Regions from separate parts of the Psychrobacillus sp. FSL K6-1464 genome, predicted to be linked through region 1. Evidence: predicted binding sites of a transcription regulator. Region 1 holds the regulator's gene; each other region holds the start of a gene.
What was found. The regulator LexA, encoded in region 1, represses DNA repair genes until DNA is damaged. The targets are predictions, from matches to a motif close to CGAACATATGTTCG.
Positions count from the first base shown of each region.

Region 2: a site for LexA is predicted at 3,770-3,783, ahead of recA (recombinase RecA). Genes of this name have one in related genera too.
Region 3: a site for LexA is predicted at 5,450-5,463, ahead of MKX39_RS10375 (YolD-like family protein). Genes of this name have one in related genera too.

Region 1 is NZ_JBBOOP010000001.1:1,472,453-1,480,823, forward strand. Features, by position in the region: gene MKX39_RS07165 (CPBP family intramembrane glutamic endopeptidase) at 21-767, shown strand; gene MKX39_RS07170 (hypothetical protein) at 1,435-1,974, opposite strand; gene MKX39_RS07175 (hypothetical protein) at 2,167-2,337, opposite strand; gene MKX39_RS07180 (peptidoglycan DD-metalloendopeptidase family protein) at 2,562-3,140, shown strand; gene lexA (transcriptional repressor LexA) at 3,316-3,936, opposite strand; gene yneA (cell division suppressor protein YneA) at 4,109-4,426, shown strand; gene MKX39_RS07195 (YneB family resolvase-like protein) at 4,423-5,073, shown strand; gene MKX39_RS07200 (DUF896 domain-containing protein) at 5,136-5,369, shown strand; gene tkt (transketolase) at 5,456-7,456, shown strand; gene MKX39_RS07210 (YneF family protein) at 7,605-7,823, shown strand; gene MKX39_RS07215 (alpha/beta hydrolase) at 7,849-8,371, opposite strand, start outside.
Region 2 is NZ_JBBOOP010000001.1:1,325,468-1,333,838, reverse strand. Features, by position in the region: gene MKX39_RS06360 (TIGR00282 family metallophosphoesterase) at 1-521, opposite strand, end outside; gene rny (ribonuclease Y) at 613-2,169, opposite strand; gene recA (recombinase RecA) at 2,615-3,685, opposite strand; gene MKX39_RS06345 (competence/damage-inducible protein A) at 3,862-5,118, opposite strand; gene pgsA (CDP-diacylglycerol--glycerol-3-phosphate 3-phosphatidyltransferase) at 5,133-5,711, opposite strand; gene MKX39_RS06335 (helix-turn-helix domain-containing protein) at 5,767-6,630, opposite strand; gene MKX39_RS06330 (DUF3388 domain-containing protein) at 6,647-7,453, opposite strand; gene ymfI (elongation factor P 5-aminopentanone reductase) at 7,610-8,341, opposite strand; gene yfmH (EF-P 5-aminopentanol modification-associated protein YfmH) at 8,334-8,371, opposite strand, start outside.
Region 3 is NZ_JBBOOP010000001.1:2,054,563-2,062,933, reverse strand. Features, by position in the region: gene MKX39_RS10420 (dihydrolipoamide acetyltransferase family protein) at 1-634, shown strand, start outside; gene MKX39_RS10415 (hypothetical protein) at 965-1,222, shown strand; gene MKX39_RS10410 (hypothetical protein) at 1,376-2,002, shown strand; gene MKX39_RS10405 (hypothetical protein) at 2,169-2,507, opposite strand; gene MKX39_RS10400 (hypothetical protein) at 2,615-2,854, opposite strand; gene MKX39_RS10395 (GNAT family N-acetyltransferase) at 3,229-3,519, opposite strand; gene MKX39_RS10385 (LLM class flavin-dependent oxidoreductase) at 4,212-5,204, shown strand; gene MKX39_RS10380 (hypothetical protein) at 5,215-5,370, opposite strand; gene MKX39_RS10375 (YolD-like family protein) at 5,496-5,867, shown strand; gene MKX39_RS10370 (HAD family hydrolase) at 5,995-6,693, shown strand; gene MKX39_RS10365 (GNAT family N-acetyltransferase) at 7,091-7,654, shown strand; gene MKX39_RS10360 (RNA polymerase sigma factor) at 7,849-8,371, shown strand, end outside.

The DNA of each region.
Region 1 (8,371 bases):
ATTAGGAGGCAAGATGTGTAATGCATAATAAGTTAAGTTATTCTAAAAAACACCCTATAATAAGTATCATACTTATTGAAGTCATTTTTTTACTAGTCGTTTTTATAGCAGGTGCAATCGCTACGATTAAACAATTAAGTTACAATACACCTATATTAATATCGTTCATACCAACAGCGCTATTTTTACTTTTTTATTTTTCATGGAAGAGAAAGTGGACTTATTATGGTTTTAAACGAGAAATTAAACGAGCAAATTGGATACTGTATTTACCTCTACTGATTATTTTAATCGTATTATGCCTTCAAGGGTTTAGTTCGAATGCGCTTGAAACGATTATTTTCTATGTTGGCTTTGCTATTTTAATCGGTTTTGTGGAAGAAAGTATTTACAGAGGAATAATGATAAAAATATTATTACCACTAGGTATTCTTCCAGCTATCCTGACTTCGAGCATATTATTCTCTGTCACACATATGCTTAACTTGTTATCTGGACAAAGTTTGGGGCAAACTGGACTACAATTGGCTTATTCTTTTCTAATTGGTATTGTACTAGCGCAATTATTTATTAAAACTGGCAACATTTTACCACTGATTCTGTTTCATAGCCTTCATAATCTAATTCAATTTTTAGGAAGCGGAGGATCTAGTGCAACTCTTGACACAATCGTGATTATTATATTAGGTGTCACTGCTATTTGGTTGTCATTATCTCTGAATAAAAAACAGAGCGAAAACTTGAGCTCATTAGTGAATGAATTATAAATAAAACAAACTAACCTTATTCTACGATTGAGGTGCTTTGAATTCTTCTATGATTTCACATAACGTAAAATTAACAAGTATCCTATCCGAAGGACTGTACTCCCAAAGGATCTTGACGAATACACTGAAAATGTAAAAGCGTTGGAGCTATATGCTTCCAACGCTTTTTATGTATAATCCAATTAAGTTTCAGGCATCTCGACTTGTTTCTCACCTTTGGAAGCACTGAATAAGCTATTTTATAAAATTTCATAGTGATACCATAACTGAAATGAGTAGAATTGGTAGATTTAATATTGAAAATCAGAATCGACAATTAATAAGGCATCAGTTAAAAGATTAATATCTATGAGGATCTGTTCTTTAATATGTGTGAAGGGACATTTATAATAATCATCAATTAGATTATTTAATTCTTTATAAATTAATATCATAGTTAAATATACACCCCTTTGAACTATATTGCCTATTACTTATTATCTAACAAAACTAGTGTAAATGGAAGTGATTTGCATAAAATTTTAAGTGATAAAAATTACTCTACTAACAAACTGGAGAGTCACGGCGTTATTAATGCTTGACCCTCCATATGCATTTCTTATTAACAAAAAGAGTTTTGTTCTTGAAAAACATAATTATCTTTTGGAGATAATGTTTAGTTTATAAACTAAACTGCCAATATGCTATGCACTGTAAGTTGTCCGAGATATCGACCGGGATTTGCGGAATATCCAGATACGGTTGGAGAAGTGACAGTAGTCTCAACTACAATTCGTCCAGAGTTGCCTAATAGGCCTATTGCTAGTAACGTATCTCCGGATGTAATTGCAACGTCCTGAGAGCTACCTGAATTGTTACCTGAAAAAAGTGGAATAGTAGCAACTACGATTCCAAGAAGATTAACAACTTCTAGAGTTGCAGTTACAGAAGCCGTTTCGTTAGCTGCAAACGCAAAATAAGCGGAAAGAGGTAATGCTAGAGTGAGTAGTGGCAAAGTTCCAATATTAAAGATACTTTGAAATGTCACGGTTTGACTGGACTCTGTGTTAGGAGACCAAATATAAGCACTACTTCCATCTACTAAAGGTGAAACCATTGCTGGTAGAGTTGGTACAGCGGGTGTCGGAAGCGTTCCAGGTGGTGCAGCTGTATCTGCAATTACATTAGTATTTGCAGGGGTAGTAAACTCTTGAAGTACAAGAACCATATAATTCACCTCCTTATAATAGATTAGCCGTTTGGACGGCATAATATAATATATGTAATAGAAATTAGGAGGACTAGTCATTTTGATTGTCTCGTAAGAAAAAGAATGAAATACTATTAATATTGAAATCTAACACTACATGGAAAACTATATAGTGTGGGTAAATAAGAATAATAAAAAAAGCTCACTTCGTTAAAAAATAAGTGAGCTTTCTGTGTTTATATCTAACTTTCTTTTTTCTAAAATTCTTAATGCATCTTTCAACAGATTAATGTCAATCAAAATTTCTTTCTTCAAATAGTGGTTATTGCATCTATAATAATCATTAATAAGCTTTTTGAGTTCTTCTATAATTAGTTTCATAAATTATTGCCCCTTTATATAGTTATATAGGTCTACAAAAAATAATATTAGTAATTTAACATATGCTTGATTATAAATATTAATACCCAAATTTACTTATTTCTAATCTTTTTTACAATTTATTAGGAAAATATGATGATTATTGACTATATGTTATTAATCATTCGAGCATTAACTAGTGAGAGGGATTGTTCTCTACTTATTAATAGGAGGGAGGTTATAAATTGTTTATAAGACCAAGCGAAGGAGAAATTACATCTCGTTTTGGAGAAATTCGAAAAAATAGTAATGTTAAAGTCCATAAAGGAGTTGACATTGGGAGTGATGGTAGTCCGATTATAAGAGCATCTGCCAGTGGTAAAGTGACTAGAGCGAAAGTTATTGGAGGATATGGAAATACTATAACGATTGCACATACTTTAAACGGTAAAAAGTACGAAACCTTATATGCGCATCTAAAAACTATTACTGTGAAAGTGGGACAAAGTGTTAAACAAGGTCAACAAATAGGTATTAAAGGGAGTACAGGAAATAGTACAGGTATCCACTTACATTTTGAAATTCACATACCATCTTACGATGTAGGTCAGCCAAATGCGGTAAATCCTTTAAAGTATATAAGTGAAATAAATGTCACTGAAGTTCAGAAACTCTTAAATTCAGCAGGTTATAAATTGATAAATGACGGGATAGAGGGACCATTAACTATTTCGGCTATTAAAGACTTTCAAAAGAAAAAGGGCTTAACAGTTGATGGGGTAGTCGGAACAAAGACTTTAGCTGCCCTCAAGAAGAAGAAGTAGTATTACTAGTTTACCAAAGCTACTAATTACTTATGTATAAAAATAAAACCCCTCAACCATTAAGGTAAAGGGGTTTTTCGATGATTTCAACGAAAATGTCCACTTTTCGTTGAAATATGATATCGGCTCTTTGTTATCTTACGTTTACTTGTCTATATTGTCAAGTTCGACAAAACTATTGAATATTACGGTAAACTCCAACTACTTTTCCAAGTATACTAACTGAATTTACAATGATAGGTTCCATGGAAGAATTTTCGGGTTGCAGACGGAAATAGGACTTTTCCTTGAAGAATCTTTTAACTGTTGCTTCATCTTCATCAGTCATTGCGACAACAATATCGCCATTATTGGCAGATTGCTGTTGTTTTACAACCACATAGTCACCATTTAATATTCCAGCCTCTATCATACTATTACCCATAATCTCTAACATAAATAAATTATCATCTGCAGTTCCAAATGTTTCTGGAAGTGGGAAGAATTCTTCTATATTTTCAATTGCTGTAATAGGGATACCAGCAGTAACTTTACCGATCAACGGTACATGAACCACATTGTGTTTTTCAGCAACGCTGCCCAAGCCATCCAGAATCTCAATAGCGCGTGGTTTTGTTGGATCTCTCCTAATTAAACCTTTACTTTCCAGTCGTGCTAAATGTCCATGAACAGTTGAACTAGATGCTAAGCCCACAGCTTCTCCAATTTCTCTAACGGATGGTGGATAACCTTTTTTACGAACTTCTTCTTTTATAAAAGCAAGTATATCTTCTTGTCTTTTAGATGCTTTTTTCATATGTTCACCTCTTTTTGAATAATTATCTCTATCCTTTTCTATCTTAATAATAGTATAACAGGGGAAGAACAGTAATGCAAACATAGGTTCTAATTATTGTTGACAAAAACAAACGTTCGCATTAATATTAAAATATACATTACGAACACACATTCTATTAGGGGGATTTTAAATGACCTGGATGAAAGAAAATTACTTTTTAACAATATTTGTAGCATGCAGTATTGCATTTACAATGTTTATAATAATCTCGAATTCTTTTTCGACAGACGAGAGCCAACATATTAATATAGAACAAGGAGATTCTTTGTGGGCTTTAGCACAAGAATATGGAACGAATGAAGATAAGCTAAAATGGATCGATAAAGTAATTGCGATGAATAATTTGCAAGACGGTCATATTAAAGCGGGGGAAGTTATTATTATTCCAGTCATTGAAAAAAGTTACCATTTCAATCATGATACGGAGATAGCGGGCGATACAAAGTGAAATCAGTTATATATTGTCGAGTGAGTACAGAAAAAGAGTCTCAAGAGACTTCATTAACAAGGCAAGAGGAAGAATTGATAGAATTTGCAAAACTAAATAATTATGAAGTTGAAAAAGTATTTTCAGATCAACATAGTGGATATGATATTGAACGCGAAGGCTTATTAGATTTACTTGACTATATTAAACAAAATGAAATTAAAGCGGTATTTGTACAAGATGAGACACGTATTGGCAGAGGAAACGGTAGAATGGCCGTTCTACATTTACTTCAAAAAACCAATACTTCGATTTATACGTTACAGGATAAAGGTGTCATTAATCTAAACGAAATGGATACTATGCTCTTGGAAATATTGGCGCTAGTGGAGGAGTATCAGCGGAAATTACACAACGCAAAAATTAAAAGAGGTATGAAAAAAGCAGTGTCTCAAGGATATAGACCTGAAAAAAACTTGAAAACAAGAGGTAATCCCGATGGAAGAGAGAGAATAGACGTGCCATTAGAAGAAGTAGTTAGACTTCGTAATGCTGGTCTTACCTATGAAGAGATTTCGATGACTCTAAAAGGTTTGGGGTTTAATATTAGTAAAGCAACTGTCCATCGACGTTATATGGAGTACATAGAAACACACGGAGTGAAATGACTTGCACTCTGTGTGTTTTTTCCTTACCTTTATATAAGGATAAAGTGAAAGGGTGAAAAGAATTGTTAAGCAAAGAAAAATTAGCGAGAATTAGTGAGTTATCGAGAAAATCTAAAACTACAGGACTTTCCATGGAAGAAGCAAAAGAACAAAGCTCTTTACGTAAAGAATATTTGGAAACTTTTCGCTCTACTATGAGAGATACCATTGAAAGTGTAAAAGTAATTGACCCTGATGGAAATGATGTAACACCTTCAAAAGTTCAAGAAGCAAAGAAAGGAAAGTTTCTGAATTAAATTATCATTTCAAAACCATTGATAATACAGACATTCTTGTCTAAACTAGATATATAGCAAAAAATTTGTTTGAGAGGATGTCATTCATGTCATTACAATCCGATTTATTAGCAATTAATACTATTAGAACATTATCAATTGATGCAATTGATAAAGCAAATTCTGGTCACCCTGGTTTACCAATGGGGGCTGCTCCAATGGCATACACATTATGGACAAAGCATTTACGTCATAACCCAAGTAACCCAACGTGGTTCAACCGTGACCGTTTTGTGTTATCTGCTGGACATGGTTCTATGCTTTTATATAGCTTGCTTCATCTTGGTGGGTACGATTTACCAATGGAAGAAATTAAGAACTTCAGACAATGGGATTCTAAAACTCCCGGACATCCAGAGTTTGGTCACACTGCAGGAGTAGAAGCAACAACAGGACCACTTGGTCAAGGTATTGGTATGGCGGTCGGAATGGCAATGGCAGAAGCACATTTAGCTGCTACGTACAATAAAGACAACCATTCAATTATTGATCATTATACGTACGCATTATGTGGTGATGGTGATTTAATGGAAGGTGTGGCTGCAGAAGCAATTTCTTTAGCTGGACATCTTAAGTTGGATAAATTAATTGTATTATATGATAGTAATGATATTTCTTTAGACGGTGATTTACATAAATCATTCTCTGAAAATGTTGAAAAACGTTTTGACTCGTATGGTTGGAACTATATTCATGTAAAAGACGGAAATGACATTGAAGAAATTTCAAATGCCATTGAAAAAGCAAAGTCTCAAAATGACAAGCCAACGATTATTGAAGTTAAAACTGTTATTGGATTCGGTTCTCCTAATCGTTCTGGTAAATCCGATGCGCACGGTATGCCATTAGGAAAAGACGAAACTCTTTTAGCTAAAGCTGAATATAAATGGTTATTTGAAGAAGATTTCTATGTACCTGAAGAAGTTTATGACACATTTAAACAAGCTTCAAACGTATTGGGTGTTGAAGAAGAATCTTCGTGGAATGAAAAACTTAAGCAATATGAGTCGGAATTCCCTGAATTAGCTGCAACATTAAAAACAGCAATTTCTGGTAAGTTACCAGAAAACTTTGCAGATGCACTTAAAACATACGAAGCAGGTACTTCTCATGCAACCCGTTCGGCTTCAGGTGAAGCGATTAATGCAATTGCTCAAAACTTACCTTCATTCTTTGGTGGTAGTGCTGATCTTGCCGGTTCAAACAAAACTACTATGAAGAATGTAGGAGATTTCTCAGCTGACGATTATGCAGGGAAAAACATTTGGTTTGGTGTGCGTGAATTTGCAATGGGAACTGCTTTAAATGGTATGGCTTTACACGGGGGACTAAATGTCTTTGGTGGTACATTCTTCGTATTTAGTGACTATGTTAGACCTGCAATTCGTTTATCTGCCTTGATGGGTCTTCCAGTAACATACGTATTTACACATGATAGTATCGCAGTTGGGGAAGATGGACCAACTCATGAACCAGTTGAACATTTAGCTTCTTTACGAGCAATGCCAGGTTTATCGGTAATCCGCCCTGCAGATGCAAATGAAACAGCGGAAGCATGGAAATTAGCAGTTTCATCTAAAAATAACCCAACAGTTTTAGTCCTTTCTAGACAAAACTTGCCAACACTAGATCATTCAGTAGAACTAGTAAGAGAAGGAGTTTCAAAAGGGGCTTATGTAGTAGCACCTAATGAAAAAGCAGAAGCAATATTACTTGCAACTGGTTCTGAGGTAAGTCTTGCAGTGGAAGCACAACAAGCACTTTCTAAAGAAGGTATTGAAGTATCAGTAGTTTCTATGCCATCATGGGATCTTTTTGAGAAACAAGATGCTGCTTATAAAAACTCTGTATTACCTTCTCATTTAACAAAACGTCTTGCAATTGAAATGGGTGCATCATTAGGATGGCATCGTTATGTTGGATTTGATGGAGACGTAATTGCTATTGATAAATTCGGTGCAAGTGCTCCAGGTGAAATCGTTATGAAAGAATATGGTTTTTCCGTGGAAAACGTAGTTTCAAAAATGAAAGCATTACTTCAAAAGTAAAAAGTTGTACGAGCAATTCGAATACTTTGTCATATAAGTATTCGAATTGCTTTTTTATTTCGAATTATATAGAATGCCAAAAGAATCTATAGTATAATTTCTAATGGTGTCTTGTACACGTAGATAAGTATGTAAAGGAGGAGAATATATGCAAACATGGATTTGGATCGTTATTATAATCGTTGCGTTAATTGCTGGTGCAGCATTAGGTTTCTTTGCAGCGCGTCAATATATGATGAAATACTTAAAAGAAAACCCACCTATTAATGAACAAATGCTTCGTATGATGATGACACAAATGGGTCGTAAGCCTTCAGAAAAACAAGTTAAACAAATGATGAATCAAATGAATAAAATGCAAAAATAATAAAAAGCACTCAGCTGAGTGCTTTTTATTTGTTTAGCAAATTGTTTTCTTGTAGGAAATCAGCCACCACTTGCTCATATTCCTTACTATTTTCATTGAAGGATTTAGCATGTTCGCCAATATCAAACATTTTCAAGGTTTTTGGGCCTTGTTTTTTTTCATATAACTCCTCGGTCATTTTAGGTAATATAAAATCATCCTGTAAACTATGAATAAATAAAACAGGTTTTTCTATTTTGTCAATAACATCAATTGGAGAGACGAGATTTAGCGTATATCCATCCCGCAACTTCAGAAACAAGTTAGCAAACCGAATGGCAAGACTTGATCTGAGAGGCGTGGACTGGGTCATTATATGATAAACTTGTTTCTCAAAATCCGAAAATGCACAATCAGAAATATAAAAATCAGCGTCATCTATAATAGAACCAGCATAGAGTAATGTTGTAGCAGCCCCCATAGATTCTCCGTGAATACCTAAAACAGCATCTTGACCAGCTCTTTCTCTTACAGCTTCTACTACAGATTGTAAATCTATTTTTTCATAA
Region 2 (8,371 bases), 150 kb from region 1:
GTTCCTACAACAACAGAAGCTTTTCCATCTAAATGCCAACCAAATGCAATTTTTTCACTTGTCGCTTCGGCATGGAAGTCTACAAAGACAATGGGTGATAGCTTTTTGGCTTCTGACACCATCTCTGTTGCCATTTTAAAAGGATCATCATGTGGTGGTAGAAACGTTCTACCGTGCATATTGATCACTGATATGGTATGACCATTTTTGGAAATGGACGTCATTCCTTTACCAGGTGCGTCTTCTGAAAAATTGGCAGGTCGTATTAAGTAGTCTGTGTCATCGATAAAATCCATGATTTCTTTTTGATCCCAAGTATGGTTACCCATTGTTACCACATCTACTCCCATATGGAGCAATGACTGGAAAATACTTTTTGTAATCCCACGTCCTGCCGCTGCGTTTTCTCCATTAGCAATGACTACATCTACATCGTATTTTCTTCTCAGTCTTGGTAGATAATCCTCTAACGTGTCTCGTCCCATTGAACCAACGATGTCACCTATAAATAATATTCTCATTACTACATCAATTCCTTTCACGAAAAAAAGGCTTCATTTCGAAGCCCTTTTTGTTAATACTACCATAAAGCATTCACATCTATACTAGATGTTATTTTGCATATTCTACTGCTCTAGTTTCTCTAATAACAGTCACTTTTATATGACCTGGATAATCTAACTCTTCTTCAATTCGTTTACGGATATCTCTTGCCAAACGATGAGCAGTTAAGTCATCAATTTGATCTGGACGAACCATAATACGAATTTCTCGACCAGCTTGAATAGCGAATGATTTTTCTACACCTTCATAGGATTCAGAAATTTCCTCTAATTTCTCCAAGCGACGAATGTAGTTTTCTAATGTTTCACTTCTTGCACCAGGTCGTGCTGCAGATAATGCATCGGCAGCTGCCACTAATACAGCAATAACGGAAGTAGCTTCTGTATCCCCATGATGGGAAGCAATACTATTAATAACTACTGGATGTTCTTTGTATTTTGTTGCTAGCTCGACACCGATTTCTACGTGGCTGCCTTCCACTTCATGGTCAATTGCTTTCCCAATGTCATGTAGTAACCCTGCACGTCTTGCAAGTGTTACATCTTCACCAAGCTCTGCTGCCAACAACCCTGACAAGTAGGCAACTTCTGTGGAGTGTTTTAATACATTTTGGCCATAACTTGTACGATAACGAAGTCTACCTAGAATTTTCATAAGATCTGGATGTAAATTATGAATCCCCATATCGAAAGTAGTTTGTTCTCCAATTTCACGAATTTGTTCATCTACTTCTCTTCTAGACTTTTCTACCATTTCTTCGATTCGAGCCGGATGAATTCGTCCATCCTGTACCAGTTTTTCAAGTGCTAAACGCGCTGTTTCTCTTCGAATTGGATCAAAACCTGAAAGGATTACTGCTTCTGGTGTATCATCAATAATTAAATCGATACCAGTTAACGTTTCAAGTGTACGAATGTTTCGACCTTCACGTCCTATAATGCGACCTTTCATCTCATCATTCGGCAGATTAACTACAGAGACAGTTGTTTCAGCAACATGGTCTGCAGCAAAACGTTGTAACGCAAGGGAAAGAATCTCTCGAGACTTTTTATCGGATTCTTCTTTAGCTCTAGTTTCCGATTCCTTTGTCATCACAGCAATATCAGTAGTAAGCTCATTCTCTACTTCCTGAAGAATTATTGACTTCGCTTCTTCACGGGTTAAAGTAGAAATTCTTTCTAGTTCTGTTTGTTGCTCTTTAACTAGTTCATCCACTTTGCGTTCTTTTTGTTCGATATGCTGTTGTCTTTCAGTTAGAGCATCATCTTTACGCTCAAGACTTACTTCTCTCTTGTTTAGAGCATCATCTTTACGATCAAGGTTCTCTTCTCTTTGTACTAACCGATTTTCCTGTTTTTGCAGTTCCATACGGCGTTCACGGATGTCAGATTCTGCTTCATTTCGTAATTGGTGAGCTTCATCTTTGGCTTCTAAAAGTGCTTCTTTCTTCAACGCTTCCGCTTCTCGCTTTGCTTCATCTATGAGATTAGCTGAAGATTGTTTTGCACCAGTCACTTTTGAATCGTTCACGTTTTTTAGATAAATATAACCAACAACGGCACCGACAATCAGACCAAGCAAAGCGGAGATGATAATTTCTGTCATTCGAACACCCCCTAATGCTATACTTTTTAGTTTCAGTCGGCACGTATATACAAAACCATATACGTAATGCCTATAATCATTTAATAATAAAGAAATTATACAATTTTAATTGTATAGATGTAGAAATACTCTGTCAAGGAAGGGAGGTATAATATATATAAAGTAGGACAAAATAGATAGATGTTTGTGCAAAATTCCATTCAAATGAATTTAAACACAAGCTTTTAAAAGATCAAAACTTGTTTCTATCCTTTTAGAAGCGCTTAAATAAGCCATTTTCTATTTGATAATGTTAATAATTTTATAGCCCGGGATGAATGACAAGTCATTTGAAACGGAAATTATAACAGGATTATTATTTATCCAGAAGGAACTAGTCTACAACATACAATTTATATGTTTTCAAAAAAAGTCTCTCAAATGAATGAGAGACTTTTTGTCGTTATTACTTATCCTCTAATAATAATTCAAATTCTTCGTCTTCGTCCTCTTCAATCTCATGTGCACCAATCGTTAAAGAGCCTGCCGCCATTCCAAGAGATTCACGGATTTTACCAGTGATTTCTGCTTTAATAGAAGGATTCTCTTTTAAATATTGTTTTGCATTTTCTCTACCTTGTCCTATACGTTCCTCATTGTACGCATACCAAGAACCACTTTTTTGAATAATGTCATATTCAGAACCAATATCAACTACTTCTCCTTCTTGAGAAATTCCTTCACCATACATAATATCTACTTCCGCAGTTCTAAATGGTGGAGCAACTTTGTTCTTCACTACTTTAATTTTTGTTTTATTACCCATAATCTCTGTACCTTGCTTAATTGCTTCTGCACGTCTTACTTCTAAACGGACAGAACTATAGAATTTAAGCGCACGACCACCTGGTGTAGTTTCCGGATTTCCGAACATTACTCCAATTTTTTCACGAACTTGGTTGATGAAAATAGCGATTGTGTTCGATTTATTAATAACACCAGAAAGTTTACGTAATGCTTGAGACATTAGTCGAGCTTGAAGACCCATATGAGAATCTCCCATCTCTCCTTCAATTTCAGCTTTAGGTACTAAAGCTGCTACAGAGTCAATTACTAGTATTTCAATTGCACCACTACGTACTAGTGCTTCTGCAATTTCAAGTGCTTGCTCTCCTGTATCCGGTTGAGATAAAAGTAATTCATCAATATTTACACCTAGTTTTTGTGCGTAAACTGGATCTAATGCATGCTCAGCATCGATGAATGCAGCTGTCCCACCAGTTTTTTGTATTTCTGCAATTGCGTGGAGAGCAACAGTTGTTTTACCTGAACTTTCTGGACCATATATTTCAATAATACGTCCTCTTGGATATCCGCCTATTCCTAATGCAGCATCTAATGCTAGAGAGCCACTTGAAGAAGTAGAAATTTCAAGATTTGTTTTTTCTCCTAATCTCATAACAGAACCTTTACCGAATTGTTTCTCTATTTGTTTTAACGCCATATCTAATGCTGCTTTACGATCATTATTAGCCAATTAATTTCCTCCTAAAAGAAATGATGATGTTTTTTATTTCTATCCTTACTATACTCGGTCTTTGAGAAATTTACAAGAAAAAAGCGAACGTTCATTCGTTTATTTTTTACGTCTATTTAATTTTGAGTGTGAAAAACGGCTCAAAATTGGATTTTGGGCCGTTTTATTGATCTAAATTAAATTTTCGATAATGTTTGCTCACGCAGTAATCGTATTAAGTAATAGATTGTAAACTTTACTGTTCTAATTCTGTTCGTGTTTCGTAAACCTGAAAGGTTGAGTTTATATGTTACTGGCTTCAAATCACCTAATGCAATTCCAATCCAAATCGTGCCAGCAGGTTGCCCTCCGTGACCATCAGGACCTGCAGCTCCAGTAATACCTACACCTATATCGGTTTGAAATTTTTCTTTTACTTTAAGTGCCATTTGCTCGGCGCATTCACTTGAAACAACGCTATACTTCTCAATAATTGCAGCATCTACACCTAGTTGCTTAATCTTCACGTCTTCTGTATAAGTGATCATACCACCAACCAATGCTTCTCCCATTCCCGGCACTGCAGCAAGTTCTGATTGAAAAAGTCCTGCCGTCATGCTTTCAGCTGCTGAAATAGTCAAGTCATTTTCAATTAGTATTTCTCTAAGTTTCGAAGGTAAAGAGTCATTATTATACCCGTAAACGAATTTACCAACTCTGTTTAAAATTTCAGCTTGTAATTCTTCAATCTTTTTCCAAGCCTCATCCTCTGAATTACTCTTTGCTGTTAATCGGAGTGTAACCTCTCCATCTGATGCAAGGGATGCTAGCGTAGGATTCGTTTGGTTATCTAGGAGATCTTGGACTTCTGTTTCTAGCTCGGCCTCCCCTATTCCATAGAAACGGATAACATGGGACATAATAACATTTTCATCTAAAAGGAGCTTCGGTAACAATGGCTTCGCTTCAAATTGGAACATTGGCTCCATCTCTTTTGGCGGTCCAGGAAGAAGCATATATGAATGACTTTCGGTAGTTAGTAACATACCGGGTGCCATACCATGTTTGTTTTCTAGTACGGTGCTTCCTTCTAACACAAGTGCTTGTTTTTTGTTGTTATCTGTCATTTTGCGACCCATACGTTTAAAGAAATCCTCAATATAGATGATTGCATGATTATCTAGCACTAAGCTCAATCCTAAATGCTTGGCAATAGTTTCTTTTGTTAAATCATCTTTTGTTGGACCTAACCCACCTGTGAATATGATTAAATCCGCACGTTTTTCTGCTATTTTAATCGATTCTACCAACCTATCCGCATTATCTCCTACAACCGTATGATAATATACGTCCAACCCAATCTCTGCTAGCTGAGTAGATATAAAGCGGGCATTTGTATTAGAAATCTGACCTAGTAATAATTCAGAACCTACTGCAATAATTTCTGCTTTCATAAAGAACTTCCTTCCTACTTAGAATCTAGTAACACTTTGCGATTCAAATAAAAGTAATCCCACCCAGACCATACAGTGAAGAATAAACAAACGTAAAGCATGATCATATCAAAAGGAATATGGAACATTTCAAAGAATATATTACCCAATAATAGGGAAGAAATCGCAACGATTTGAGTCCACATTTTTATTTTGCCTAGTTGATTGGCTGCGACTACCTCGCCTTCATTCGCTAATATTAATCGAAGGCCAGTTACTGCAAATTCACGGCTAATAATTAATATAACTACCCATGACGGTGCCATTCCAAACTCAACTAAAATGATTAGAGCTGCAGAAACTAATAATTTATCTGCGAGAGGATCAAGAAATTTCCCCATATTAGTAACCAAGTTATACTTTCTCGCATAGTATCCATCTATAAAATCAGTAATCGAAGCAATTATAAAGATAATTGCACCTACTAGATGTCCAACTGGAATTGTTGCTCCCAGTAGTGTAATATCTCCCCAATTGAAGTCTATAAGCATAAAAAACATAAAAATTGGGATTAAAAATATACGGAACAAAGAGATTTGGTTTGGTATATTCATTTTCATAAAAAATAACTCCTTTCAATATCAAATAAAATAGCCATCATAAAGATGACTATTTGTTGAACTGTATTACTGCATTTTGAGTAATTTCTGCACTTTTAAACTCTACAACTTCATCATTTATTGTAACAATATTTCCAGGAGCGTGTCCAAGACGTATACGTATTTTCGATAATGCACTTGCATCAAATTCGTACGTTTCTCCAGCCTTTACAGATTGATCTGCAATAATTTTGTCGTTTTCATCCCTAATATTCAACCATGTAGTATTTACTGCGACCAATTTTACTAAATAGGTTTCCGCACCGGTTAAATTATAATTTGAAGTTACCCCTTGTAAATCGACGAAACTTAGCTGTTGTGTAGGTTTTGGTTCTACTTCTTCTTCTACCTCTTCAACTGTTTCTTCTTCCTTAGGCTCTTCCTTATCAGCAGGTTGTATATTTTCATTGTCCTCAAATGTTGGCTTGTTCTCTTGTGTTAGCTCATCACTTGTTACAGTATCTTCCGGCTCATCGGCCCTGTTTTGGAATAAAAACCACGACATTATGATAATTGCGATAACAAAGACTACTACCATAATCATTGGGAAAATCTCCATGATCTTACTAGATGATCGGCCTCCTAATGCTCTTCTAGAAGGAGTTGTAGGAATACTCTTAGTTACATCCTCGTTGGATGGCGAAGGGATCTCCGATTTATACGTTTCTAATAATTCGTCTCCATTTAATCCAACTGCCTCTGCATATTGTTTAATAAATGCACGAACATAAAATGCACCTGGCATACTTGCATAATTTCCTTCTTCAATACCTGCCAAGTACCGTTTTTGAATTTTTGTTATTTCTTGCAAATCCTCAATACTATAACCTTTTGCTGTTCTCGCTTCTTTTAAGCGAGCCCCAAGTTCAGTCAACTAAAACACCTGCCCGTTAAAAATTGAATCCACCAAATCCGCCAAAGCCAGTCATTCCTTTGTCAGACATTCCGTGGTTTTTTTCCATCATTTCATATGTGATTTGTTCGTCAGGAGTGTGACGAAGCTCGATAATATAATCAAAATCATCAATAGAATACTCCGAATGTTGGATGAACATATCCGGATGTTCAACAACTTTGATTGTTGGCATCCGCATCATTTCCCTGACTAATTGGAGATGCTTTTCATCGTTTGATTTTCTCGTTACAATTCCATCTAATATAAAAATATTACGATCGCTAAACTCATCCCCTGCCAATTGGTTTCTAATCGTTTGCTTAATCATTGTAGAAGACAAGAATATCCACTTTTTATTTGCACATACACTTGCTGCGACGACCGATTCCGTTTTCCCTACTCTCGGCATACCTCTAATCCCAATTAGTTTATGCCCTTCTTGCTTAAAGATTTCAGCCATGAAATCTACTAAGAGCCCTAGTTCATTACGCACAAATCTAAAGGTTTTTTTATCGTCTGCGTCACGCTGAATATACCGGCCATGACGAACCGCAAGTCGATCTCTGAGTTTGGGTTCCCTGAATTTAGTCAACTGAATCGTTTCCATAGTAGAAATAATATGTTCAAAACGTTCAATATTTTCTTTTTTCTCTGCTTTTATAAGCATACCCCGTCTGCCTTCATCTACACCATTGATCGTTACAATATTAACTCGAAGCATACCAAGTAAAGAAGAAATGTCACCTAAAAGTCCCGGACGATTAACTTGAATTTCATATTCAAAAAACCATTCACTAGCCATGTTATATCTTTCCCTTCTCTGTAGATGACGTTTCACTTCATGATTAGTTCTATCATATATGATTTTGTAGTCGAATAAAAGAAAAAAAGAAAAGAGACTGTAATACTCTCCTTTCTTTTACCCTTGTGCTCACTATAAAAAACAGTAAGGAGGATATTAAATATACCATCCTCCATTTACTCGAATAACTTGACCGGTTATATAACTTGCCTTTTCGCTCGTTAAAAATGCGACAGCATTCGCTATATCTTGTGGAGATCCCAAAATACCGGCAGGGATTTCTTCCAAAATCAGCTGACGAGCTTCTTCTTCAATATGGGTATTCATCTTTGTATCGATAAAACCTGGAGAAACTGCATTTACCCTTGTCCTCTGTAAGGCAACCTCTTTAGCATAAGCCTTTACAAGAGCATGCTGAGCGCCTTTAGCAGCAGAGTAAGCCACTTCATAAGATGCACCCGTATCTCCCCATATACTACCTACAAAGACGACTGAGCTACTAGACTGTTGTCGAAGCTTGCTATTTAGTTTTCCTAATAAGGCCATAGGATGTTCTACATGCACTTGAAACAACAAACGAATCTCATCTATAGTAGTATCCTCTAATCCTTTGTAAAGGCTATGCCCTTGGGCAAATACAATTGCATTAAGGGCGAAGATGCTATCTACAATTTTTTCAATACAATCTGCCTTACTCATATCAGCATGCACAACCATAAACTCTTGTTCAGAATAGGACTCATTTAGTTCTGTTAACAGCTTTTCAATACGCTCATTATTATTAGCATAGTGAAGGTACAAGGACCAACCAGCTTCTGCAAGATTACGACAAATTGCGGAACCAATTTCACCAGATGCACCTAGCACTAATGCAAACTTTTTAGTCATTTTGTTTCTCAAAAGGTAATATGGTAAACA
Region 3 (8,371 bases), 580 kb from region 1:
CGAAGCTCCTCATGCATGGACAATGATTGAAGTAGACGTTACGAACATGGTTCAATACCGTGACTCGATCAAGCATGAATTTAAACAAAAAGAAGGATTTAATGTTACATACTTTGCTTTCTTCGTGAAAGCTGTATCGCAAGCATTAAAAGAATTCCCAATGATGAATTCTATGTGGGCTGGGGATAAAATCGTTCAGAAAAAAGACATCAATATTTCTATAGCAGTAGCAACAGAAGACGCGCTATACGTTCCAGTTATTAAAAATGCGGACGAAAAAACGATTAAAGGTATTGGTCGTGAAGTAAACGAACTTGCTGCAAAAGTCCGTTCAGGAAAGTTAAAATCAGATGAAATGCAAGGTGGTACATTCACTGTAAACAATACTGGATCATTCGGTTCTGTTCAGTCAATGGGAATCATCAACTTCCCACAAGCAGCGATTTTACAAGTAGAATCTATCGTGAAACGTCCAGTTATTATGGATGGTGGCATGATTGCTGCGCGTGATATGGTAAACTTATGTCTTTCATTAGACCACCGTGTACTAGATGGTTTAGTTGCTGGTCGTTTCCTAGCACGTGTGAAAGAAATTCTAGAAAATATCACTAAAGAAAATACATCGGTTTATTAATAAATAGTTAAAAAAGGTAGTGCTTTTTAGTAACGGGTTCAGTTAATGGGGAGAAAAATGCTATTAATGAATTAAATGGCAAGTACAAACGCTCAGAAAAAAATCTGAGCGTTTTTTGACGTATATTTACTATCCTCATATTACTAAAGCACCCGTTAATGTAAGTGTAACATTTCACAAACAAAACTCTCTCACGAAAAATGAAACTCTTCGGTTTGTTGAACGTATTACAAATATACCTATAGTGAGTAAATATATAACTGTATTGGCAAATCATTTTTACTTTGTTTTATGCTAATTTTGGAGATATTGAAATTTGGAGGAAATAATTTGTTAAGATCAAATAGTGAATATGCCTCTTATTCTCTAATGTTAAGTGTCATTGCTGTTGGTTTGATGCTTTCTCATTTCATATCTTCTTTAGAATTGTTTCCTTTCATTTTTGATATAGGTTTCATCTTCTTGGGGATATCATTTATTCTTTCTTCAAATACCGAAGTAAATTGTAAAACATCATTTTATCTCCATTTGATATGTGGAACTGTAATTATTATTCTTTCTTTGTTCAATCTTTATAAACAACTTTAATTTACATAAATCAATTAGCGTTTTACTTCCTACTTTTAGTAAAGCAGCTTAATTTAAGTGAAAGTTTTCACAAAAAACTATTACAAATGAAGTGGTACTTTCCAATGAATAAGCATTCAGCTATAGAATTTATATATAAAATAAGGAGATAAAATGGTGAATATAAGAAATAAAACTTGGCCCAAAACCTTTGTGATAGTTACTGGAATATTTTTGTTTCTAGTAGTTGGATTAGTAGTTGGAGCTTTCTGGACTTTCGGTGAATTTAAGGAATCATTAATCCCCGATGAAAAAGAAGAAGAAAAGATAATTGATCAAGCAGAACAATACCTAGTAACAAAATATCCAAACATGGAATACGAAATTTCATATGTCCTCTATGATATTGGGGAGAACTACGGTAATTTCGATTATGCTGCAGTAATACTAAATACAGAAACACAAAAGTCATTCATGGTTTATGAAAACAGATTTACCAAAAAAGTAGAAGATGATATATCCATTCAAGAAGCAACAGAATTCATTGAAGAGGTAACACCGAAGGTTAAAAGTTATATAAATAAAAAATTCGGAGAAACACAAGGTATAGCATTTACACCCACGGATGATAGTGGAGGCATACCTTCACTTAATGTCAGTTTATATAACAAAAAAGAAGAAATAAACGAAGAAATGTTTCTATCTTTAATTGATTTTCTACAGCATGAATTGAATATTGACCATGCATCTGTAAATATTATGTATGATAATGATGCTGAAACATGGTCTAAAGAATTTTAACATAAAAGTTACATCTAAATTTGTGTGGCTTATTTTTGTTGCACGCTTTATATTTTGATAAATACACAACTAGACTGCACCGTTAGTTAGTTCAATAAGAAAGCTACCCTTATAGGCAGCCACTTGTGAGCTAAATCACCTCGTTAGTTGAAGAAGGATTACATCTTTATTGAGTTTCTACTGTATTCTTCCTGATAGATGAAAAATTTATTAAGCCAAATAGTAAAAATAACATACTAACTGCCCATAAAACTCCTGCAATTCCAAGACGTAGAGAAATTTCTTCAGATGCCATTGGATGGTTAACATCAAAACTAATTGCATTTAAAGCCTGGCTAATTGCCCAACTAAAAAATACAAAAAAACCAATAGATAATCCATAAGCTACTCTAAATGACTTTCGTTTTTTTGAAAACATTAGCAGTATTACAACAAGAAACGCTATACTCATTATGATTGAAAATCCACCTATTAGCATACCCATTGTTTCTTGTTCCATTGGCATATCTCTCACCCCCTAAAATTTACATATATTTACTTATTCCACACCATTCCAAAAGAACCTTCTTATTCAACTAAACACACCCGTGAGTTCTTCACGACATTATAAATTTATTCAATTGAAATAACGCCATTTGTAATTGTTATGAAGTTTGCGTTACCACCGATAATACAAATTATATAATCCCCATCCACCTTTACATCAAAAGAGGTTGTCAGTTTATCAGAAACGGGGGCAAAAAAAATCTCTGTATATTTCCCATCTAATATGTATCCAACTCCGGTATGACTTAATCCATCGGGGATTATAGTTAAATCCACCAATACATTATCTCTTTCTTTTAATTTCAACCCCCTTCCTTTGCAATAAATTTATTAAATAGTACATAAGAGATATCAAAAATGATAGAAGTACAATGATTATTGTTCCTATTGTATAAATGGCTGTTTCGGCATAATCACCACCATCAAACACTCCAGCAAATAGAAAAAATAAAATTACACTAGCCACTAATGTTAAGCAAAATATACTAATATACTTGGACATATACTACCCCTTTGCAACTCAACTTTATTTACTATAGGCAATAAGAAATACTTTAATTCTGATAGAAAAACTGATGATGTTAGCTTAATATAATAGTCTACTTATTTTTCAGGATACATTGGTAGCGTTCCACACCTGGATACTTTTCTCCCAAACTCGTTATTTTAAATCCGTAATTTTAAAAAGGTACTGGATGTTTAACTTTAATAAAACTAATCATTTTACTTCCTAGACCTTTTCCTCTAAGGTTGGGAAATACTGCAATATGTTTAATTTCACAGCGCTTTAAATCTAAAATTTCTATTCCTATACAACCAACGACTTCATCTTCAAAGATATATCCATATAACTCTCTAACTGGTGAGTGGATATATCTTTCGTATTCTCGATCGATATTCCTTTCCGAGGTTGCGAAGGATAAAAGTTTTCTCAAGTTTGGATGAATAAATGGTGATATCATTTCTTCCATAAAGCACATCCATTCTTGTATTACTTATTTCAATAAAAAAGGCTTTACTTCCATATGTAATAAAGCAAAATATTAGTTGTGCAGCGACTAGAAGTTTCGTCCTTAACTTAACGACCCACCATATTGACGTCTTACTTATTTGTATTTTAACATAAATATCCATTTGGTTTGTAACACGAAAATGCCATATGATTACTGAAAAAAAGGAGCTAGTTGTGACGACTACTACAACCAGTTCCTCAAGGTTCTATATTTCCTTAGGCTTATATAGCTAAATCCAACCTTTATCCAAGAGAAGAAGTAGATAACTACCTGCACAGAGAAAAATTGCTACTTCTGTTAACAAAAACATCGAAAATTCAAGGGAAGTAAGCTTTCTTTCTCTTTTCGTTTTTTTAAAATGTCTATAGTAATAGAGAGAACATAGCAGTAGTATTATTGCCGAGATTTGAAATATATTTTCCAACAGGCTAACCAAAAAATCATCTCCTCACGTTTAGACTGAACTGTTAAGATTTTATGTCTTCATAGAATTTAAAAGAAGTAGAAATTTTAAAGTGCCAAGGAGGTTAGCTATTTACTTCAATAATATTTCTATTATCAAGTCCCTTTCGTTTACTTTTTAATTTTAATTCGATAGCATTTGAAAAGAAACGTATTAAACGAGCATTTGTTGAAGGGGAGATATATAGATGAAACTAAGTGTATTAGATCAAGCGCCAGTCACATCTGGCAATACGGCAGCAGGAGCATTAAAAAAAGCAGAAGAATTGGCTATTTTAGCAGATGAACTAGGCTATCATCGTATGTGGATGGCCGAGCATCATGGAACCGATGCATTTTCAAGTTCTGCACCGGAAGTAATTGCGGCTCACTTAGCTGCGAAAACCAAAAAATTACGTATCGGTACAGGTGGCGTGATGATGATGCACTACTCACCATTGAAGTTAGCGGAAGTTTTTAAAACCTTAAGTGCACTTTCTCCAGGTCGTATTGACTTCGGTGTAGGAAGAGCTCCAGGGGGAGATAATCATGCGATGTATGCTCTTTCAGAAGGTCGCCCTCCGTTGGTCAACAATATGTATGAAAAGTTAGCAATTGCCCTGCAACTGATCAATGATGAAGTTCCAGAGGATAGCTTATACAACAGAACGATTGCCAGTCCTTCTAAAATCGTATTACCAGAAGCTTGGTTACTTGGCTCCACTGGTAATAGTGCTGTCCAGGCTGGAAGAATGGGTCTTGGCTATTCGTTTGCACAATTTTTCCAAGGTGGTATGACTCCAGCGATATTAGACACATACCGTAATAACTTCACACCGTCTGCTTTAATGGAGAAGCCAGAGATTAATGTTACATACCTTGTGACGGCTGCAGAAACCAAGGAAGAGGCTGAATTTGAAGCATTACCTCAGGACATTGCACGTTTGTCTCTTATGAAAGGGCAAATTCGTTCATTAATGACACCAGAGGCAGCGCAAGATTATCCGCTGACGGAAATGGATCGCATGATGATTCAAGAAAATCGTAAAATTCATCTAGTCGGTTCTGCAAAAGAGGTAGCGGAGACTTTACAGGAAGAACAAGGTAATTATGGTTTCGATGAAGTCATGATTTGTAGTATTCCGCATTCGCAAGAAAAACGTTTAAATGTCTATCGGTTACTTGCAAAAGAATTGATGTAGATTATAAAGATTAGACACGTTCATTATGAGCGTGTCTTTTTATTAGGAAGAATGGTCTTATCTGTGAGAATCGATCGATGCTGTCTAATAATCGATTGATGGAATCTAATAATCGATCGACGAATACCAATAATCGATCAATAGAAACCAATAACCGATCAATCACCTTCCATAATCGCTCCATCACTGTTATGTACAATTTTGAAGATCATTTTTTCAGCGGCCATTAATTCCCACTTGAAATAGGAACAAATGTTCGATATGATAAGTAAAAAAGAGAGATGTGATAACATGGCTAACTTTGAAGAAGATTGGAACCAATTGGATTTATCTCGATTGCAGGATCGTGGGTCGAAAAAGTGGGTAGCAATGATGTTGCCAGAGCATGTGAAGATGCTTCGAGAATATGGAGAAGAGATAAAAAAAGAGCCTCGCCCAGATTTAAATGAGTTTGACTATGAAGTTATTCATGATCAAATCGCACTCGCAATGCAACGAAACGTCGAAATCAAAATAAAACGGTGGAAAGAGGGAGAGTTTATCTATAACCGCGGTACGATCCAATGGATTGATTTGAGAAAGCGAACAATTGAAATAGAGGATCCTTTTCGCTCGTTTGAAATATCAATCGACGAAATCGTAGACGTCACCCTATCGGAATAGTAATTACGAACGGCATCATCCTTTATACATGGATGATGTTTTATTTATGAATAAATAAAAGAAGGATTTGAACCAGGAGATGTAGAAGGTAATCCAAAAGACTTAAAGTAAGTGAAAGGAGAATAAAATGATAAAAGCAGTTCTGTTCGATCTAGATGGTACTTTACTCAATAGAGATGAGTCATTAAAGTTGTTTGCAGATAAGCAATACGATAGATTTAGTCACCTCATAGGTCCTATTACAAAAGATGTGTACACAGCAAGGCTTATACAATTAGACAGTCGAGGATATGTTTGGAAGGACAAAGTATATAGCCAATTAGCAGAGGAATTTGGAATTACCAAAATTACTTGGCAAGAACTACTGGAAGATTATTTGAGTGAATTTAAGTATTGCTGTGTACCCTTTGATAACCTTTTATTAATGCTAGAGAAATTGAAGGAGAGAAAGATGTTAATAGGGATGATTACGAATGGATTCGGTCAGTTTCAAATGGACAATATAATGGCTTTAGGAATAGAAGATTATTTCCAAACAATTTTAATTTCTGAATGGGAGGATGTTAAAAAGCCAGATCCCCAAATATTTTTACGGGCTGCCGACAAACTTGGGCTCCAACCAAACGAATGCGTATTTATCGGTGACCATCCAGATAATGATATGCGAGCGGCTAAACATGTAGGGATGAAGGGTATTTGGAAGAAAGATATGCAATGGAAGGATGTGGATGTTCAAGCAGAGTATGTTGTAGATAATCTAATGGAAATCCCAACTATAATCGATGAGTTGGTGGGAGGTAAAAACGGAAAATTGTCCGTATTGTAATCCTTATAAAGGTTAAAACAGAATATTGCATTTGGAAATGAAACTAGCTATTTTTTCAGTGGAAAAATGAGCCAGATATATTAATGGACTGTGGTGTCATAGTTCCGATAACACATCATAACAATGTATTTGAACTGAGGAAATAATGGAACGATACATATGAACTGCTTTTAATGGCAAAAGAGTACCTTGATGATTTGCATCTGCCAGGTGGAATTGTCATCTACGTATAATACCGAGATGTATAATGATAAGCCTTTAGCTGGAAAGGGACTACAAAGATAGATACATGATATTAATCACATAACTCATGATTTTAATGTTGAACTGCTTGAAGATTCTTCACAAGGAAAAGTGATATTAAGAATTACGTAGAAATACAAGAGTAGGTGAAGAAATGGAATTTTCAAAGTTAGTTATAGAAACGGAAAGGTTCATCATACGTCCTTTTCAAAAAGAGGATTATAGTAATTGGTACGAGCAGTTTGACAACAGAATGCCCTCACAATATACATATGATGATGGTCGCCCTTTAAATATGCCTACTTCTACTGAAGAATGGTTTGTTGAATGGATTGAAGGCTTTAATGAATTAGCTAAAAAAGATGAAATGTACATTCTTGGGATATTCCGTAAAGAAGATGGAGTAAACGTTGGAAAAGTTGAACTTATAACTATTTTACGAATGGATTACCAGTGGGCCATGATGGGTTACTCCATTCACAATCAGTATTGGAACAATGGGTATGGTTTGGAAAGTGTATTAGCAGCTACTGAAGCTTTCTTTTCCACTTTGAATTTTCACCGAATTGAATTACATATTAATATCGATAATTATCCCTCGATACGTCTCGCTGAAAAAGCTGGATTTATCTTTGAATGTGAAAGAAAAGAGTTTTCGCTAGAGAATGATCAGTGGACTGACTTTTTGATTTACTATAAAAATCATAAAATAGAATGATATAAACAAAAATTGTACATAAATAACCAGGTTCATTGAACTTGGTTATTTATTTAATATCAACGTATTATTAGCGAACAAAATACAGGAGAAACAGAATAAATTCAATTTCTTTTCCTTTTTTAAAATATTAGTGCGTCCTAAGTAGCCTCACCGTCGCCTAAAAGGTAGGAACAATTAAAGGGGGTTTACGCTTGGAACAGAAAACACTGATATCACGGATTCAGAAAGGGGAGGACGAAGCTTTTGCTGAACTAGTCACTCCTTTGATTGAGAAGGGTTACAGGACCAGTTTCGGTATCCTGAAGTCGAAGGAACAGGCAGAAGAAGTTGTCCAAAATGCTTTGGTTGAGGCATATCGAAATATCATGAGTGGAAAAGAAATTACTTATTTCAACACCTGGTTTTATAAACTGGTTTCTCACCGATCCATCGACGCTTGGAGAAAGAATGAACGCTTGAAAGAATCCCCGCTTGAAGTCGATGTGGTAACGGACAAGTATAGCGTGATGGAATGTCTACTAAAAGAGGAAACCGAAAACGAGATTAAAAAGGGCATATCATCCCTCGATAACAGTGACTACAAAATCGTACTCATCCTTTACTATTACCAAGAGCAAGCAATCCAAGAAATAGCAGAAATGCTGGGACTGAAAAGCTCTACGGTCAAATCCCATCTTCGCCGGGCAAGGAATGCTCTGAAAAAAAGGTTGATCG